Regions from separate parts of the Marinobacter adhaerens HP15 genome, predicted to be linked through region 1. Evidence: riboswitches for the same ligand, from Rfam matches in the RefSeq annotation. Region 1 holds a riboswitch; the other holds the start of a gene.
The links. A riboswitch is a leader RNA that binds a small molecule or an ion and turns the genes downstream of it on or off. The one in region 1 is predicted to bind cobalamin.
Positions count from the first base shown of each region.

Region 2: it holds a riboswitch for cobalamin, as region 1 does, so the genes downstream of both, HP15_RS18050 (ribonucleoside-diphosphate reductase subunit alpha) here and HP15_RS19510 (TonB-dependent receptor plug domain-containing protein) in region 1, are expected to answer to the same signal.

Region 1 covers NC_017506.1:4,176,617-4,186,413, forward strand. Annotated here, with positions in the region: gene HP15_RS19475 (QsdR family transcriptional regulator) at 1-216, opposite strand, end outside; gene HP15_RS19480 (response regulator transcription factor) at 377-1,078, shown strand; gene HP15_RS19485 (sensor histidine kinase) at 1,081-2,580, shown strand; gene msrB (peptide-methionine (R)-S-oxide reductase MsrB) at 2,660-3,883, shown strand; gene HP15_RS19495 (3'-5' exonuclease) at 3,885-4,613, opposite strand; gene HP15_RS19500 (putative nucleotidyltransferase substrate binding domain-containing protein) at 4,606-6,480, opposite strand; cobalamin riboswitch at 6,603-6,825, shown strand; gene HP15_RS19510 (TonB-dependent receptor plug domain-containing protein) at 6,961-8,799, shown strand; gene HP15_RS19515 (cobalamin-binding protein) at 8,830-9,714, shown strand; gene HP15_RS19520 (FecCD family ABC transporter permease) at 9,701-9,797, shown strand, end outside.
Region 2 covers NC_017506.1:3,840,065-3,849,861, forward strand. Annotated here, with positions in the region: gene HP15_RS18035 (trypsin-like peptidase domain-containing protein) at 1-48, opposite strand, end outside; gene HP15_RS18040 (hypothetical protein) at 100-576, opposite strand; gene HP15_RS18045 (ribonucleotide-diphosphate reductase subunit beta) at 898-1,956, opposite strand; gene HP15_RS18050 (ribonucleoside-diphosphate reductase subunit alpha) at 1,987-4,752, opposite strand; cobalamin riboswitch at 4,882-5,060, opposite strand; gene HP15_RS18055 (FmdB family zinc ribbon protein) at 5,216-5,569, opposite strand; gene fmdA (formamidase) at 5,575-6,807, opposite strand; gene HP15_RS18065 (AAA family ATPase) at 6,909-7,952, opposite strand; gene HP15_RS18070 (aliphatic amidase) at 7,968-9,014, opposite strand; gene urtE (urea ABC transporter ATP-binding subunit UrtE) at 9,029-9,718, opposite strand; gene urtD (urea ABC transporter ATP-binding protein UrtD) at 9,721-9,797, opposite strand, start outside.

The sequences.
Region 1 (9,797 bases):
GGCCATGGCCTGTCGCCAGAGGGGTTCGTACAGGGACCAGAGAATCTCGCCGATCAGTAGATCCTTGTTGCCGACCCAGCGAAACAGGGTGGCGCGGCCAATTCCAAGCTCATCAGCCAGCGGCGCCAGGTGAATGCGCTCACCCTTGAGCCACATGCGACGTGCTCGCTTGAACGCCTCGGCCGGTGTTGCCCTGGTTACGGTTTTGTCTGCCACTGAAACCTCATGCCCGAATTTGGATTCATTTTAACGGCTAAACCCGGAGCCGGCTATGCGCGCGGTTCTGAGGGCTTGTGATGGTTTTGTGAACTTTTCCGCCTACACTCTGCCATGAAAGCATCGAAAGCCACCGGCAAATTCAGCGAAGCCCATCACCATGACGCGAACGGTACTGATTATTGAAGACAACCCCGGCATCGGTGAGCTGGTCCGTATGCAGGTTTCAGATCTGGGAATGAAGCCTGTGCTCGTGGACCGGGGGGATACCGGCCTGGAACGGTTCCGTGAGGGCGGCGTCGACCTGGTTATTCTGGATCTGATGTTGCCTGGCCTGGATGGTTTGGCGGTGTGCCGCGAGATTCGTGCCTGTCCGGGCTACGTACCAGTTCTGATGTTGACGGCAAAGAGCACAGAGCTGGATCGGGTCCTGGGCCTGGAGATGGGCGCGGACGATTACCTGACGAAGCCGTTCAGCGTGGCGGAGCTGGCAGCCCGCATCAAAGCGCTTTTCCGACGGGTAGACGCACTCTCTCAGGCAGCGCCTGCCGGCGATCAGGCTGATGAGATTGAGGTGGACGGGCTTCGGATTGATCCGGTTCGCCGGCGAGTGTTTGTGGATGATCGGGAAGTGGACCTGACCGCCCGCGAGTTCGACCTGCTCTGGCACTTTGCCTCCCATCGGGGCCGGGTGTTCAGCCGGGCGCAATTGCTCGATTCTGTGTGGGGTTACAACCATGAGGGCTACGAGCATACCGTGAACACCCACATCAACCGACTGCGCAACAAGATTGAAGCCGATCCCGCCGACCCACGATACGTCCAGACGGTCTGGGGTGTTGGCTATCGGTTCATGGATTAGCGATGGCCCTGTCTGTCTTCCGCACCCTTTATGCCCGGCTGGCGATCGGTCTGTTCCTGCTGCTGCTTGTGGTGGGTGGGCTCTTTACCTTTCTGAGTCTGGCTTCGGTGAGGGAATACTCGGCTGCGGTCAACCAGCAGCTGAACCGCGACCTCGCCCGTAACCTGGTGTCTGACCGCAACCTCGTAACCGATGGCAAGCTCAACCGCGATGCCCTGAAGCAGCTCTTCGAGCTGTACATGACCATCAACCCCAGTATCGAAATCTACCTGCTGGATACCGAAGGTAATATCCTTTCCTACTCCGCCGACCCGAACAAGATCAAGCGCAACCGGGTATCCCTGGAACCGGTACGCACGCTGCTTGAAAACCCGGGCGCTTACCCGCTGCCCGGCGATGATCCGCGCAGTCATGACCGGCGGAAGGTGTTCTCGGTAACGCCGGTGCCTTCGGCTGCGGATCCAACGGGTTATCTGTACGTGGTTCTGCGCGGCGAGGAGTACGACCTGGCCGAGAGCATGGTGCACAGTAACCGGCTCCTCCAGTTAGGCGCGGGCGCGCTGGCGGTGAGCCTGTTCGTGGGCCTGCTGGCCGGGCTGGTGTTCTTCCGATTGCTGACGCGTCGGCTGTCGCGGCTGACCGAGCGGGTGGAATCCTTCGAGCGCGGCATGTCGCCGGAGCGCGCCGCCGCGGTGGCGGGCAAAGGCGATGACATTGATTACCTGGCCGCCCGGTTCGATCAGATGGCCCAGCGAATTGTTGCCCAGCTGGACCTTCTGAAACACAAGGATGCCCAGCGCCGGCAGCTGGTTGCCCAGGTCTCCCACGATCTGAGAACGCCACTGGCATCCATCCAGGGTTATATCGAAGCCTTGCGCATGAAACAGGACACGCTCGCCGCCGAGGAGCGGGCACGTTTCCTGGATGTGGCCCTGACCGAAAGCCACCGGCTTGGTCGCCTTGTGGAGGAACTGTTTGAACTTGCCGCACTGGATGCCCGGGAGAAACAGCCGAAGACGGAACCGTTTGTGGTTGCCGAACTGCTGCATGACGTGGTGCAGAAGCACCAACCCGAGGCGGAGCGCGCAGGCGTTGCCCTGTCGATTGTTTCCGTCGCTCCGGTCCAGGTGCTGGCGGATATCGCCATGACCGAGCGGGTATTGGATAACCTGATCAGCAACGCCATCAGCCATTCGCCGAAAGATACGGAGATCACACTGGGCGTTGTCGAACAGGCCGGGGGTGCGCAAATTACCGTCGCCGACGCTGGCCCCGGTATCGATGATGAGGACCTGGAGCACGTCTTCGAACCCTTTTATCAGGCCGCAGGTGCGTCCAGGACGGGCCATGCCGGTCTGGGGCTCGCGATTGCCCAGCGAATGGTGACGCTGCAGCAGGGAAAACTCTCGGTACGCAATGCCGATGGCGCCGTTTTCAGTGTCTGGCTGCCCCTGGCCCGCGACAGCTCGGTCGCGGGCGGCGAAAAATCCACAGCGTTATGAATTCGTAATACCTGGTGAACGTTTTCGTGAATCCACCGCCCTACGCTGTAGGTATGGAATCACGTGAAGGAGATATCTGATGAAACGCAAGATTATGGGTCTGTTTTCCGCAGTGGCATTTGTCTCTGCAGTTGGTCTGTTCACCACCTACGCGGTTGCCGAAAAGTCGGAGTCGCAGATGAGCAAATACGCACCGGATCAACCGGGTCTGGCCGTGGCGACCTTTGCTGGCGGTTGTTTCTGGTGTGTTGAGGCCGGGTACGAAAAGCGGGTGCCGGGCGTGGTGGAAGTAGTCTCGGGCTATTCTGGTGGGAAAGAGGCAAGCCCCTCCTACAAGCAGGTTGCCTCGGGGCAGACTGGCCATACCGAAGCGGTACAGGTCTATTACGACCCCAACGAAATGACATACGAGGGCTTGTTGCAGGCGCTCTGGCGGATGATGGACCCGACCGATAATCAGGGTCAGTTTGTGGACCGCGGCCAGCAGTATCGTCCTGCTATTTTCTACCATAACGCTGAGCAGAAGCGCCTGGCCGAGGCGGCCGTTGCAGAATTGGAGGCATCCGGAGTTTACGAGAAACCCGTGGTGATCGAAATCGTGCCGTTTGAGAAATTTTACCCGGCGGAGGAATACCACCAGGATTATTACGACAAAAACCCCGTGCGCTACAACTTCTACACCTTCAACTCTGGACGCTATCAGTTTATCGAGAAGGTGTATGGCGAAGATTACGAGCTCGATTACACCCGGTTCCAGGAGAATGCCACAGTGGACGCCAGTGACGATCTGGTGGGCGATGAAAGCGCCAGCACAGAGCCCGGCCAGATGGGCGTTGGCTTCGATCCGGCAAGCTTTGAAAAGCCGGCCCAGGATGTCCTGAAGCAGCGCCTGACGGATATGCAGTACGAGGTGACCCAGGAAGACGGCACCGAGCCGGCGTTTAACAACAAATACTGGGACAACAAGAAGCCAGGACTCTACGTGGATATTGTCTCCGGCGAGCCGCTGTTTTCTTCACGGGACAAGTACAAATCCGGTACCGGCTGGCCCAGCTTTACCCGGCCGATCACACCAGACGCGGTGGTGGAACGTGAGGACAACTCGTTCTTCATGACCCGTACGGAAATCCGCAGCAGCCACGCGGATTCCCACCTTGGCCATGTCTTCAACGATGGCCCTGCGCCAACCGGACTACGCTACTGCATGAACTCCGCGTCTATGGACTTTATCCCGCTGGAGAAGATGGAAGAGGCCGGTTATGGCAAATGGGTTGATGACGTCAGATCAGAGAGCGACGCCTGACTCACAACCACAAATCCGCCACCCGGGTGTCCCGGCTGAAATGGTGCAACACCTGGGCCTGCAGGAGTTCAGCCGTGGCAACCGCATCAATCAGGGCGTTGTGGGCGGCATAGTGAGGCAGCCCATAACGCAGCCGGCTATCAGCCAAGCGAATCGACACGGGCTTCTTCCCCAGCAGTTGTTGCCAGCGTGACGGGTTTCGGTCCGGGTGCAGGTGAGCCTCAATGGCCATGGTATCGATCAACGGAAACCGGATTCCTTCCCCCAGGCGCCATTGCAGGGCAACGTCGAAGAACGATCTCTCGATGTTGCGGTAGTGAACCACGGGGATACGCCCGTTCAGGCAGGCAAACAGATCCTTCAGGATATCGTTCAAATCCGGGGCCTGGTCGATATCACTGTGGGTAATGCCGTGGATAGTAATCGAGGTCTGGTGTAGCGGGAGCTTGGGCCGCACGATCCAGTGGCGGGCTTTGCCCAGCTGGATGCCGTCGAGCGTAAACGGCACCAGACCGATACTGACAATCGAATGTTGATTGGCGTCCAACCCGGTGGTCTCGAAATCGAGCGCGACAAAGGGCACCTCGGATAAGGGCGTCTCCGGCGACACACACCCACTCTCGTAATAGGCTTTAAGAATCGGGGACTTGCTCTGCTCCGCCAGGGCCTTGAATTGCTCGGGCCATGGCAGGCGTGTAACAGAATTCTCGGCCTGCTCCTCACTAGACATTACGGGCCACCCCGGCGTGATACCGGAATTTCAGGAACTTCTGGGCACCGCTGACTACCTGGAACGCATCCTTGAGATGGCTGCGCTCAAACGGTGAAAGGTCTTCGGGCCGTACGTTGTTGTCCGGCTGCCGGTCAGCCTCGATTGCCAGGGCCTGGTGTCGGATACGAACGATGGAGATAAACTCAAGCGCATCCCTCAGGTTGCCCAGATCGTCGTCCAGCAGGAGCTTGGTGTTGCCAATGGCTTTCAGTCGTTCGAACGAGTTCTGTGCACGGGAGCCGCAGGCCAGGGCGTGCACCCGGATCAGATCCGACAGGGGCGCTGTTCCGCGACGTTTCAGGTTGAAGGTCTTCTGGTGCTTGCCATCCTCTTCCAGCACGAAGGTCCGGAAAAAGCCGATCGGCGGCGTGCGGTTCAGGGCGTTGCGCGCCAGCATTGCCAGGAACCGCTGGCTGTTGCTGGCTTTGTCCGCCACCAGTGTCTTTAGCTGTTCGGCAAAGTCGGTCTCGCCGTAGATGCCATCCAGATCAAAGAAAATATTGCTGTTTAACAGAGCCTCGGCTTTCGGATTATCAATCCAGTCGGTGAAGTAGTCCTTCCAGACGCGTAGTGGCTGCCGCCATTTCTGGTTGGTGGCCATGATGTCGCCGGTGCAGTAGGTATAGCCGCACTCCGCAAGGCCATCGCTGACGAATTTCGCCAGCGCCAGGAAGTATTCGTCGTGTTCTTCGGGCACAAAGCTGTCGTCCAGGATCATGGCGTTATCCTGGTCCGTGACCACCAGTTGCTCGTCCCGCGCCATGGAGCCAAGGGCCATAAAGCAGTAGGGCACGGGTGGGGGGCCGAGTTTCTCTTCGCCCAGTGTCAGCAGGCGCTGTGTAAAGCTGCGCCCGATACCGGCCATGGCACTGCCAATCATGTGGGAGTTGGCATCTTCGTTCACCATGCGAACAAAGCTGTCCCGCACATCCAGGCTGATCTTCTTCAGCCCTTTTACATCCTGCTGATGGTAGATGTTGCTGACCAGGTATAGGCTGCTCTGACTCTCGTACTTTACGATGTCAGACAGCGCAATCACGCCGCGAACCTCATCCCGATCCATCACCGGAAGATGGTGCACATTGTTGTGCAGCATGGTGAGCATGGCCTCGAATATGAACATGTTCGAGCGGATGGTGATCAGATCCTCCGACATGATCTCGCTGATCGGAGTTTCCGAGGCCAGGGCTTCGCTAAGGGCCCGGGTGCGCAGGTCCCGGTCGGTAATGATGCCCTTGAGCAGGGGCTTTTCACCTTCCTCGTCCATCAGTAGCAGTGCGGAGACGCCGTTTTCGGTCATGATCCGCGCCGCTTCCTGCAGGCGAACGGTGTGGGGCGCTGATACCGGCTCCCGGGCAATCAACCGGGTAACCTTGGACGTCATCAGCTGGTTGGACTTTTCGCGACGGGAAACGGCGGATCGCAGGCGGCTTCGGTCTTCAATTTCAACGAAATCGGCGAAGTTGTCGTCATTTTCCCAGAGGTACTGGAACGTATCGTAAGGAATCTTGTAAAGCAGGACGTCTTCCAGGGCTTTGGCTGGGAAGCGCACTTTCCGATTCATCAGCAGGCCAAACTGGCCGAAGACTTCGCCCTCGCTGATGCGGTTGTACAGCTCCCCGGTGCGCCGATAGATCTCGACGGCGCCACTGCGCACGTAATACAGCCAGCTGCTCGGGTCACCCAGTTCGAGGATCTGGCTCCCGGCCTTGAAGTACACAATCTCGATGTCGCCAACCACTCTGTCGAGCAGCTCCTCGGCCATCTCGTCAAACGGCGGGTATTGAGCCATGTGATTGCGGATGTCGACCAGCTCGGCCTGCATAAAACTCCCTGTTCTGGCGAAGAATAAGTGATTGTCAGTCATGGAATATAGCAGTGGCAGAGGTCTGCGGCCATGTCGACCTTTGATGGATTTCATTGACCGCTTACCCGGGTGTTGCTAGCCTTGCCACACTTTTTTCAGGTGTCCGTCGCAAAGCGCGACGGGTGAAACGGGAAATCGGTGAGCCTGGTAATGCCAGTGCAAGGCCGATGCTGCCCCCGCAACGGTAAGCAGGACAACGGCAATCTGTGCGCCACTGTGTCGCCACGACATGGGAAGGTGATTGCCCGGGAACCCAGGGTTCCGCCTGCCAGCCCGGAGACCGGCCTGGAAAAACACCCGATGTTGCGGTGGGCAACCTGGGTGGGTGATATGCCGGTTCCGCTCTCCTGACACCTGTCTACCGCCTGCCCTCATTCCCTGTTCCGCAACAAAACCCAGATTCCCGTGCGGGTGCGCGCGGAGTGCGGAGCAAGTTTCATGTTCAGAATTCAAAGCCCTGTTTTACTGGCCGGCCTTTCCCTGGCTGCCTTGCCGTTGGCCGCTTCGGCCCAGTCTGCCCCAGAAACCGATGCCCTTGACCCGATCGTGGTTACCGCGACACTGGGGCCGAAGACCGTTGGAGAGAGTCTGTCTTCGGTTACCGTCATCGACAAAGAGGATATTGATCGGCAACAGCCCGCGGAATTCCGCGACCTGCTGCGCGCGCAGCCGGGGATCAACGTGGTGTCGGACGGCAGCTACGGCAAGACTACCAGCGTATTCCTGCGTGGCGCGGGGAGCTCTGGTACGGTGCTGCTTCTCGATGGTATCCGACTGCGCTCTGCCTCTGCGGGCATCCCTCCCTGGCAGTTTTTGCCTCCGGAATTGATGGAACGGGTTGAACTGGTGCGGGGCGCGAAGAGCTCCCTCTACGGTGCCGATGCGGTGGGCGGTGTCATCCAGGCGTTCACTCTGGAACCGGAGGCCGGACGCCAGGGTTGGGGCGAGCTAAAAGGAGGCTCCCATGAAACCCGCGAGGTTAACGCTGGATTGGCTGGCCGGGAGGGCCGTTCCTCGTTCCTGGCCAGTGGCGTCTATTCGGACACCGATGGCACCAATCTGAGAGATGGCGGTGAAGACAAGGGCTTTCGGAACACCGGCGGCCTGGCGAAGCTGAGCCACAGTTTTGATCTGGGCGGTGGCGCAGGGCTGACCGTGTTCCAGTCTGAAGGCAACACCGAGTTTGAAGGCGGTGATACCGATTTCCTGATCCGTGCCATGGGTCTGCATCTGGAGGCTGTTGCCAGTGACTACTGGCGCACAAGGATCCAGTTCTCGGAAGCCCGCGATGAACAGGATACCTTCGGAGCCAATCCCAGTACTTTCGACACACTGTCTCGCTCAGCGCGCTGGGAAAACACCCTGACGGCCGGTGTTCATGAGCTGGTTCTGGGTACGGAGGTCATGATTGATGAAGTGGATGGCACCAGCAACTTTACAGAAGATAGCCGGACCAACAGCGCAGTCTTTGGGCAGGGCCGTCTGAACTTTGATGCCACCGATCTGATGCTCAGTCTGCGTCTTGATGACAACGAGGCCTACGGGAAAGAGGAGACTGGCGGCGTGGCCTTTGGTCATCAGCTGGACCGCGCCCATCGTTTTCGCCTCAGCTATGCGACCTCGTTCCGGGCGCCAACCTTTAACGATCTTTACCTGACGGTGCCGTTCTACACCGGTAATCCCGACCTCGACGCAGAAGAGGGGCAGATGGTCGAGGCCGGTTTCTCCGGACGATATGACCAATGGTACTGGGATGTTGCCCTCTATCAGAACGATGTGAAGGACCTGATTACCTATGTTTCTGACCCGGCGACGTTTGAGGGCACCATGGAAAATGTCGAAACGGCCAGAATCCGTGGCGTTGAGGTTTCGTCCGGTATTGAGACGGCTGACTGGAATCTGGCGGCAGCGGTAACCTACGCGGATACCGAGAATCGTGATACCGGCGCACGTCTACCACGCCGTGCGGAAAAGAATGTGCGTTTGGATGTCGATCGTCTGTTCTCTCAGTGGTCCGTGGGCGCCAGCTTTATCGCCGAGAGTGACCGCTATAACGATGCAGCGAATACCAGCCTGCTGCCAGGCTATGGCACTGTGGACTTGAGGGCGGCCTGGAACTTCCAGCCTGGCTGGTCGGCATCGTTCAAGGTGGATAACGTATTGGACCGTCGCTATGCCACAAGCATCGGATATGACAGTGCCACCTTCGCGCCTTTCGACTATCTGGCCGCAGGCCGAACCTTCATGGCCTCGGTGCGCTATGATTTCCAGCAGTAAATTCACCGATCTGAGAGGCTCACTCCGTCGATGAGGCGCCCCTGGCTCGCTGCATTGTTTGTGCTGTCTCTGCTTGTGCCCTCGCTGGCACAGGCGGAGAGGCCCTGCGTAAGCGACGCGCTGGACCAGCGTGTATGCCTGGCCGAGCCCGCGCAACGCGTTGTTTCCCTGTCGCCGGGTGCCACCGAGCTGCTGTTCTCCGCAGGGGCCGGTGACAGGCTCGTTGCCGTGAGTGCCTGGAGCGATTATCCCGCAGAAGCTGCGGACTTGCCGCAGGTGGGCGACAGCAATCGCCTGGACCTGGAAGCCATTGTCTCGCTGGCGCCAGACCTGGTGGTGGCCTGGGTGGATGGCAATTCCCGCAGCCAGCTGGAACGCCTGTCAGATCTTGGCATTCACGTTTTCTGGCTTGCTCCGCGGACGTTTGACGACATTGCCGCGGCGGTATCGGATCTGGCGTTGCTGACAGGATTACCGGATCTGGGCAATGAGCGGGCCGAAGCGTTTCGTGCAGATATGGCCGCGCTTGAATCTCAGTATGCCGATGCCAGACCAGTTAAGGTGTTCTACCAGATATGGGATCAGCCACTGATGACCGTGAACCGGGAAGAGCTGATCAGCAAGGCCATAAGCCTGTGCGGCGGCGTTAATGTGTTCGGCGAGTTGCCACGGCTGGTGCCCCGGATCAGTCGGGAGGCGGTTCTGGAAGCCAACCCCGAGGCCATTATTACCGCCGGATCGTCAGACGACAGGCAGTGGCTGGAGGCCTGGCGTGAGTTTCCGGGCCTGGCAGCGGTAGCCGCGGGCAACCTCTTCCTTGAACCACCTGACCTGCTGGCACGCCCGACGCTACGTATGGCAGAGGGTGCCATGCACCTGTGTCAGACCCTGGAGCAGGCCCGTGCCAATCTCTAGCCCTTCCAAGCCCCTCCTGATTCTGCTGCTGGCGGGCTTTCTGGCGGCACTGCTCTCCGTCAGCATTGGCAGTACGTCCATCG
Region 2 (9,797 bases), 340 kb from region 1:
AACCCGCTGAATGATATTCGTCGTTATCATCCCTTTGCCTAACGCCATGCGCAGCGGCCGGTTTGTGGAGCGCAGCGGAACAAACCGGTCCGGCTGACGCTACTGGTTAGAAGTTCTTGGCCGCCTATCTGCGGTTTTTCTCTGAATCCATGACAAAAGACAGCACGCCGAGATGGCGGCCAGCGCAAACCCATATGCTGCAGCGGTAATTAGCAGTCCATCCATCGAATATTCCGCACCAAGCAAAATCAATGGGACTAAAATCAAAGCTCCGGCAATAACTCTGTATACACTTAGCAAGCTAAACCCAACTTGTTCAGAGATATCATGAGCGTTTCGAAAGAAGGAATTTATAGTCTCATTAGGCTTGAACCACCAATAATCCACGGCTGAGAGCAAAAGATGCCCTACAAATAAGGCTGCCCAGTACCAAATTAAAAAATCTGCTGCCTTCAAAGATTTGAAAAAAGCGATCAAACCGCCATCACCAGGGAAATAGCATACGAGTACGCTTGGGACACCTCCCAATATTAATGCGCAAATGGTCTCCCTGAACGCATAATCTTTAATTTCCAACTTCCTGATTGTCTTTCTCCCCAACTTCTAACAGCTAATTATACGAACGCGTTCGTATATCACCCGCTCGTAAAACTCCAATAAAAAATGCTCAAGACAAAACGATTTTATTAGATAAAACAATCATTTGAGCACCAACCACCACGGCTACCGCCGGAGTTATACGCCCACCCATTAGCGGCCCCGCTTCCAAACCGGGGCGTATATCTCCGCCCGGCCATTGTGACTTATTCAACCCTAGCAGATAGTTACCTTCATTTCGCACCGGGAATCCCGGAGTTATGCGAACGTGTTCGTATAACTCCGGCTGTTCAGGCGGGTTTACCACTCCAGCTGAGCCCCGGTCTGGTACTCAATCACCCGGGTTTCAAAGAAGTTCTTTTCCTTGCGCAGTGTGGCCTGTTCATCCAACCAGGGCGAGACGTTCTTTGCTCCGGGGAACGGCTCTTCAAGACCTACCGTCCTGGCACGGCGGTTGGCCACAAAGCGGAACTGTTCGCTGTGGTACTCGGCCGAATAACCGAGAATCGGGTCTCGCAGGATGTAGTCCGCATAGGCCTTCTCGGCGGCTTCGGATTCGTCCCACATCTCACGCACGGCCTTCGGATCGAAGGTGATGTTCTCCTCTTCCACGATCTGGTTGACCACTTTCAGGCCGAATGAGAAGTGCATGGCCTCATCCCGCAGGATGTACTGAAGCTGTTCGCCCGTGCCTCGCATCAGTCCTCGACGCTGCAGGGCGAAGATAGGGCTGAAGCCGTTGTAGAACCAGGTGCCTTCGAACACCGCCGCGAAGAACAGGTAAGACATGATGAATTCCTGCAGGTCATCCTTGTTGCGCAGGTTCATGTCTGGCCGCATGGCCGCATCCAGCCGGCGGTTGGCGATCTGGATCTTGCCGTTGATGGCAGGCACCACGCGGTAACGGTTGTAGATCTCGCTCTGGTCCAGGTTGAGGGTTTCGATGCAGTGCTGGTAGGCCCAGGTATGCATGGCTTCCTCGTATACCTGCCGGGCCTGGTAGATCTGCAGCTCCGGCGCGCTCATCTTCTCCATCACCGCCAGGCCGATGTTGCGCATGGCCAGGATGTCGGAAGTGGTGAGGTAGGCCAACACGTTCTCGTATACATGTTTTTCCGGCGCAGTCAGCCGGTGGTGGTAGTCGTGAACGTCCTGGGCCATGTTCACGTCCAGGGGGGTCCAGTGGTTTTTGTTGGCGTTCATGAAGTACTCCCAGGCCCAGGGGTACTTGAACGGTGCCAGCTGGTTGATGTCGGTTTCGCCGTTGATGACGCGTTTATCGTCCACGTTCACCGGTGCCGGGGCGCCGGGATGCGCCGCCCTGGATTCAGTTTTTGGTTCGTCGTCCCAATCAAGCATGTTTTTGCCTCGAAATCGTGAAGTGAGCAGTTACTGACAGGCTTCGCAGTCCGGATCGTCGATGCTGCACACCTGGGGTTGGGGCGCGGCAACCGGTGCGGTTTTTTCAGCGCCGGTAGCTCCCAGGGAGCGCAGGTAATAGGTGGTTTTCAGCCCACGTTCCCAGGCCAGCTGGTAAAGGGCATCCAGCTTTTTGCCGCTGGGCTCGGCCATGTACAGGTTCAGGCTCTGGGCCTGGTCGAGCCATTTCTGGCGCCGGGCCGCGGCCTCCACCAGCCATCTTGCGTCGATCTCAAAGGCGGTGGCGTATCGCGCTTTCAGTTCATTCGGGATGCGGTCGATCTGCTGAACGCTGCCGTCGAAGTATTTGAGGTCGTTCACCATCACGTTGTCCCACAGTCCTTCGGCCTTGAGGTCTCGGACCAGCGACGGATTGACCACCGTGAACTCGCCGGAGAGGTTCGATTTCACGAAGAGGTTCTGGTACGCCGGCTCGATGGACTGGGACACACCCACGATGTTGGAAATCGTGGCAGTCGGGGCGATCGCCATCACGTTGCTGTTGCGCATGCCGTTTGTTGCGATCAGTTCGCGTACGGGAGACCAGTCCAGCCGGGCGTTGGTGTTCACAGACAGGTCCCCTTCCCGGCGGTTCTCTTTGAGCAGGTTGATGGAGTCGATCGGCAGGATGCCCTGCTGCCAGAGAGAACCCTCGTAGCTTTCATAGGCGCCCCGCTCACCCGCCAGCGTGGCGGAAGCACGGATGGCGAAGTAACTGAGCTGCTCCATGGCAACGTCAGCAAACTCAACCGCTTCCGGGCTGGAATACGGCAGGCCCAGTTGATAGAGCGCGTCCTGGAAGCCCATGATGCCGAGGCCAACCGGGCGATGCTTGAGGTTGGAATTGCGGGCCTGGGGCACGGCGTAGTAGTTGATGTCGATAACGTTATCGAGCATGCGCACGGCGGTGTTTACCGTCTGTTCCAGGCGCTGCACGTCCAGCTCGCCGTTGGCAATATGGGCCGTCAGGTTCACGGAACCGAGGTTGCATACGGCGATCTCGTCGGCACTGGTGTTCAGGGTGATTTCCGTGCACAGGTTAGAGCTGTGCACCACGCCCCGGTGCTGCTGGGGAGAACGCAGGTTGCACGGGTCCTTGAAGGTGATCCAGGGGTGGCCGGTTTCGAACAGCACGGTGAGCATCTTGCGCCAGAGCTGCTTGGCCGGGATTTTCTTGAACAGCTTGATTTTGCCCTGCTCTGCCAGGGCTTCGTAATGCTCGTAGCGTTCACGGAAGGCGTTGCCGTACAGGTCGTGCAGATCCGGCGCATCGCTGGGAGAGAACAGGGTCCAGTCACGGTCTTCGCGCATGCGCTCGATCAGCAGATCGGGCACCCAGTTGGCTGTATTCATGTCGTGGGTTCGGCGGCGTTCGTCGCCGGTATTCTTGCGCAGCTCCAGGAACTCCTCGATGTCCAGGTGCCAGCTTTCCAGGTAGGCACACACTGCGCCTTTACGCTTGCCGCCCTGGTTAACCGCCACGGCGGTGTCGTTGACTACTTTCAAGAAAGGCACCACGCCCTGGCTCTGGCCGTTGGTTCCCTTGATGTGGGATCCCAGCGCACGAACTGGCGTCCAGTCGTTACCCAGACCGCCTGCCCATTTCGACAGCATGGCGTTATCCCGGATGGCCCCGTAGATGTCTTCAAGATCGTCGCCCACCGTCGTCAGGTAACAGGACGACAGCTGAGAATGGCGGGTACCGCTGTTGAACAACGTGGGTGTGGACGCCATGTAGTCGAACGACGACAACAGGTTGTAGAACTCGATGGCCCGGGCATTCGGGTCGTCTTCGCGCAGGGCCAGGCCCATGGCAACGCGCATGAAAAATACCTGGGGCAATTCCAGGCGGGCCTTGTTCCAGTGCAGGAAGTAACGGTCGTACAGGGTTTGCAGACCCAGGAAGCCAAACTGCAGATCCCGCTCCGGCTGAAGGGCCGCACCCAGGCGCTCCAGATCAAAGGCGGCCAGAGCTTCATCCAGCAATTCGTACCGGATTCCAGCCTCGACAAAGGCGCTCAGTGCCTGTGGATAAATCTCAGCCAGTGGCAGACTGATAGGCAGGCCAAGGGCAGCGGCATTCTCCAGGCGAAGTTGCTCCAGGAGCAGGCGCGCAGTGACCGCGCTGTAGTCCGGCTCCCGCTCAATCCGGCTGCGGGCCGTCATGATCAAGGCCGACAGCACGTCTTCCTCGGCGATGCCGTCGTACAGGTTGGTCAGGGCATCGTCCACCAGGGAATCACCGTCAATGCCCTCCAGCCCTGTGGCGGCCTGTTCCACCTGCAGTTTCATCAGGCCCAGATCCAGCGGAGCAATCTCGCCACTGGTCTTTTTCACCGTCAGATGGGGGTGCGCCTCAACCGGCGCATGGCGGGCGCGCTCGCGGGCATGCTCTTCCCGATACAGGACGTAGGCGCGGGCCACCTTCTGTTCTTCGGCCCGCATCAGGGCCAGTTCCACCTGATCCTGGATGTCTTCGATATGCACCTTGCCACCGGCCTTCAGGCGACGGCCAATCGCCTGGATAACCTGGTCGGTCACCCGGTGTACCGCGTCATTGATACGCGCGGAACCGGCGGCGGTGTCGCCCTCAACTGCGAGGAAGGCTTTGGTTACGGCGATGCTGATCTTCGAGGGGTCGAAGCCCACAAGCGTGCCGTTGCGCTTGATGACCTGAAGGGATTCGGTGTCCGTGTGCGAGGTTGGCCGGGGTTCGGCCAGGGCTGAGGCAGACATGCAGTGTTCTCCTGAATACGCGTTGAGTTCCTTTCACCATCGCGTACGCAGGGGCACACCTCGCCATGGGAATGGCTGGGCATAACCGGTCTGCTCACCCTGGGTCGCGAAGGTGCAGTTGGGAGCCGTAAGGCTCCTTCATCCCTGGCAGGTCTTCGGACTCAGGGGCGTGAATCGATAGATTCGGCCTCGTGTGGCGACTTCCCGGCTTTCGCCAGTGTCTTGATGCCACGCTTGTTCCCCAATACCGCTGCGCGTCAGTTCCGGAGTCTCACCGGATTCCCGATACCAGAATGGCTGAGATGATCACACGTTGACCGAGTTGGTTACGCACTGATCACTACATCTGGTATTTGACCAAGGATAGAAACACTATATACACGATATTCGGAAGGGACAACCTGAAGCAATAAAAAAGGCCCCGGAGAGGGGGCCAAACACGTGACAGTTTCAACTCAGCCAATCAGTGGCTGATCATCCAGGGCCGCATGGAGGGAAACATCTTCTTCCCGTCAGCGGTGTAGAACAGCATGGACTTTCCGGGTTTCGGGGAGCCGCAGCCGCAGGCGCGACTGTGCTCCTTATCATTCGCCCTTCGGTCTGCGGTGGAAAACACCGGCTCATGCCGGGACCGCTCGTTCCGGTCCTCGGCCGCCCTTTTGGCCGGGTCCATGGCGGCAATGTGGGATGGCAACACGATCACCCGCGGCGACATTGCCTTACAGGTAGGGCATTGCGCCGGCTTGGCCGCATCCTCCATGGTGGCCAGTGTGTGAAAGAGGCCATGTTCACGGCACTTGTAGTCATACACGGGCATGGCGATTACTCCTTATCTTTCGACAGCGGTACGTCCATGCCCCCGCTGACTTTCTTCTGCGGACCATCGGCGGACGGGTTAATGTCGAAGTCGAAGATGCCCGTCGGCAACCAGAGCGTGGCGCAGGCGTTCGGGATATCCACCACGCCGCTGATGTGGCCTTCCACCGGCGCACAACCCAGAATCGCGTAGGCCTGAGCCTTGGTGTAGCCGAACTTGGTCATGTATTCGATGGCGTTCAGACACGCCTGACGATAGGCCACGTGCACGTCCAGGTAATGCTGGCCGCCGTCTTCGTCTACGGAGATGCCTTCAAAGATCACATAGTCGTCGTAACGGGGCTTGATCGGGCTGGGCTTGAACACCGGATTCTTGATGCCGTACTTCTTCACGCCGTCCTTGATCAGGTTTACCCGCAGGTGAATCCAGCCGGCCATTTCGATGGCGCCACAGAACGTGATTTCACCGTCGCCCTGGCTGAAGTGAAGGTCGCCTACGGAGAGGCCGGCCCCGTCCACGTACACCGGGAAATACACCTTGGAGCCACGGGACAGATCCTTGATGTCACAGTTGCCACCGTGTTCCCGTGGCGGCACGGTACGGGCGGCTTCGGCGCCAGCAGCTTTGGCCGCGTCACCGGTCATCTGGCCCATATGGGCGGTCTCACCATTGGGCAGTGTTGCCAGTTCCGGCACACGCTCCGGATCGGTCGCAACCAGTCCGGCCTCACGCTTGTTCCAGGTGTCCAGCAATTCTTTGGAGGGCAGGCAGCCGATCAGCCCCGGGTGAATCAGGCCGGCAAATTCCACGTTGGGAATGTGGCGGGATTTGGTGAACATGCCGTTGAAGTCCCAGATGGATTTCTGGGCCTCCGGGAAGTGTTCGGTCAGGAAGCCACCGCCGTTCTGCTTGGAAAAGAACCCGTTAAAGCCCCACTGGCTTTCTTCGAAGGTGCCGATGTCGAGGATGTCGACTTCCAGCAGGTCGCCCGGCTCAGCGCCCTCGACCCCGATCGGTCCCGACAGGAAGTGAACCTGGCTGAGATCAACATCGCGCACGTCGTCGGCGCTGTCGTCGTTCTTGATCTGGCCGCCGGTCCAGTCATAGCACTCGACGATGAAATCGTCGCCCGGCTTGACGGTGGCCACCAGCGGAATATCCGGGTGCCAGCGGTTGTGGATTTTGTCGTTCTCATAGGCCGACTTGTTCAGATCGATCTTGATAATGGTTTCAGCCATAGCGGGCGCTCCTTGGTGTTGGCTTGCACGATTAGGTAACGGCTTTACTATCCGAAATCCCGTCCCTGTGAGGTATTCGCGAAATGCCCCCGGTGCCTACGTCATTCGACGTATTGGTGCACCGTGACCGTCCTGCCCTGCAGGCCGGCTTCAAACCGGCGGCAGTCCGGATACGCCAGCAACGCCCGGGCAACGGCGGGTTCCAGCCGCTGGCGAAAAGCCCGCAGCAGTTCCCGGGCGCCATAGCGAGCGTCGTAGCCACGGCACAGCTCTTCTCGCAGCTCAGGCGCCAGCGACAGCTCGGCGTGCTTTTTGGACAACCGGCGATTGAGGCCCGCCAGCTCAATGTCCAGCAGGGCTTCCAGCCAGTTGTCGGTAAGTCGGTTGAAGGTGAGGATCTGATCAATCCGGTTGAGGAACTCCGGATCGAAATACCGGCGCAGAGCGGTGTCGCGAATGGCCTCGCCGTTGCCGGCTGATAAACCGAGCCAGCGGCGCCAGCCCCGCTTGTAGCTCTGCTCATGCGTCTCCGCCTCCAGCGCACCGGCGTTGCTGGTCATGAAGATCAGGGTGTTGCGGAAGTCGATCTCCCGGTTACCGGAGGGAAACACCAGCCGACCGGTGTCCAGCACGTTCAGCAGCGTGCGCACCACTTCCTTGCTGGCTTTCTCGATTTCATCAAACAACACAATTCCGGGTTTGCTGAACGAGCCCTGTACCTTGTCCAGATCGAACAGGCTGTGGCCCTCCTTGCTGCCCACGTAGCCCGGCGGTGCACCGGTCAGGGCTGCGGCGTAATGCTCCTGGGCCAGGGTGTTCATGTCGATACGGCACAGCCCATCGCGATTGCCGTGGATGGCTTCGGCAATGAGGCGCACGGTTTCGGTTTTGCCCACGCCGGTAGGACCCAGGAACAGGTGCACCGCCAGCGGCCGGTTGTCCTCGCCGATATCGGCTTTCACCCGCACCAGCATGGATTCCATGGCGGCCAGGGCCTCATCCTGGCCGACGATATTTTCCCGCAGTCTGGCCATCACGGCCTCGGGCTCGAAGCGGAACCGGGAAGCACGAACCGGGCCTGAGGCGGCCCGGTTCTTTTCAATGGTTTCCCGATTGGCTTCCAGCCGTTCGTTGATAAACGGCATGAACGCCTCCCGGGCTTAGGCCCCTGCGGATTTTTCCTTGCCGTCGAACGGCAGCTCGCCCACCGGGCACTCGGCGGTACCTACCGTCTTCCGGGTCATGGCCTCCACATTTTCCTGCGCCTTCTGGGCATCCATCACCCAGGTACGGTAGAACTCGAACGGACAGTCGGCCACGCCCTTGTCGCCGTCCCCGGAGGCATGCACTCCGGTGTAGCCCCGGTGCAGCAGCTTGAACAGGTGATTCTGGGACTGGTCGTTCGCACGGGCATCACGGATCTGGCTTACGGACAGCTGGGCATACTGAATGCCCATGTCTTCCTCACCGCATTCCCCGAGGGTACGGCCATCGAAGCCGATGATCGCGGAGTGGCCGAAGTAGGAATACACGCCGTCAAATCCGGCGGCGTTGGCCACCGCAACGTAACAGTTGTTGGCCCAGGCCATGCTCTTGGCCATCATCACCTGCTGTTCCTTGGCCGGGTACATGTAGCCCTGACAGCGAACAATCAACTCCGCCCCCTTCATGGCGCAATCACGCCAGATCTCGGGATAGTTGCCGTCGTCGCAGATGATCAGGCTGATCTTCATGCCCTTTGGACCCTCGGTGACGTAGGTAGTGTCACCCGGATACCATCCCTCGATCGGACACCAGGGGATACACTTGCGGTATTTCTGGACGACCTCACCCTCGTTGTTGATCAGAACCAGGGTGTTGTATGGCGCCTTGTTGGGGTGATCCTCGTGTCGTTCTCCGGTCAGCGAAAACACGCCCCAGGTGTTCGCCTCACGACAGGCGGCGGAGAAGATGGCCGTTTCGTCACCGGGCACGGTGGCCGCGGTTTCCATCATTTCCTCGTTGTCGTACATGATGCCCATGGTGCTGTATTCCGGGAACACCACCAGGTCCATGCCCGGCAGGCCGACTTTCATACCCTTGATCATGTCAGCGATGTTGCGGGCGTTGTCCAACACCTCGGCTTTGGTATGCAGCCGCGGCATCTTGTAGTTCACCACCGCCACGCCGACGGTATCGTTGCTGCTGGAAATATCACCGTGTCTCATCGTTCTGCTCCTCGTTAAACCGCCAGATAGCTCGCAATCTTGTCCTGATCCGCTTCTTCGCGGCTCTCTTCGTGCACAATCGCGCCCTTTTCAATCACCAGGATCCGGTCTGCCGCATCCATCACGAAGCTCAGAACCTGCTCCGACACCACAATCGACAGGCCCCGCTCATCCCGGATGCGCCGAAGGGTCTGCGCAATTTCCTTGATAATGTTGGGCTGGATACCTTCCGTGGGTTCGTCAAGCAGCAGCACCTTGGGCCGGGTGGCCAGTGCCCGGGCAATAGCCAGCTGTTGTTGCTGACCGCCGGAAAGGTTGCCACCACGCCGGTTCTGCATTTCCTTCAGTACCGGGAACATCTCGTAGAGGTCCTCGGGTACCTTCTTCTCACCAACAGCGGCCAGGCCGGTCTCGATATTCTCCCGTACCGTCAGTGTCGGAAAGATCATCCGCCCCTGCGGCACGAAACCGATTCCGGCGCGCACTCGCTGGAAGCTCTTCAGGCCGGAAAGGTCGTTCCCATCCAGGCTGACCTCACCGCCTCGCGTGGGGGTCATGCCCACCAGGGATTTCATCAGCGTGGTCTTGCCCATGCCGTTTCGCCCCACCACGGCGACAATTTCGTTCTTTGCCACGTCGAGGTTGAGGTCATCGATGATGGTGCTTTGGCCGTAGGCCACCGAATGATGTTTGATGCTCAGCATGATCAGTGCCCCAGGTAGACTTCGATGACTTTCGGGTCCGATTTCACGTGCTCGATGGACCCTTCGGAAAGAACTTTGC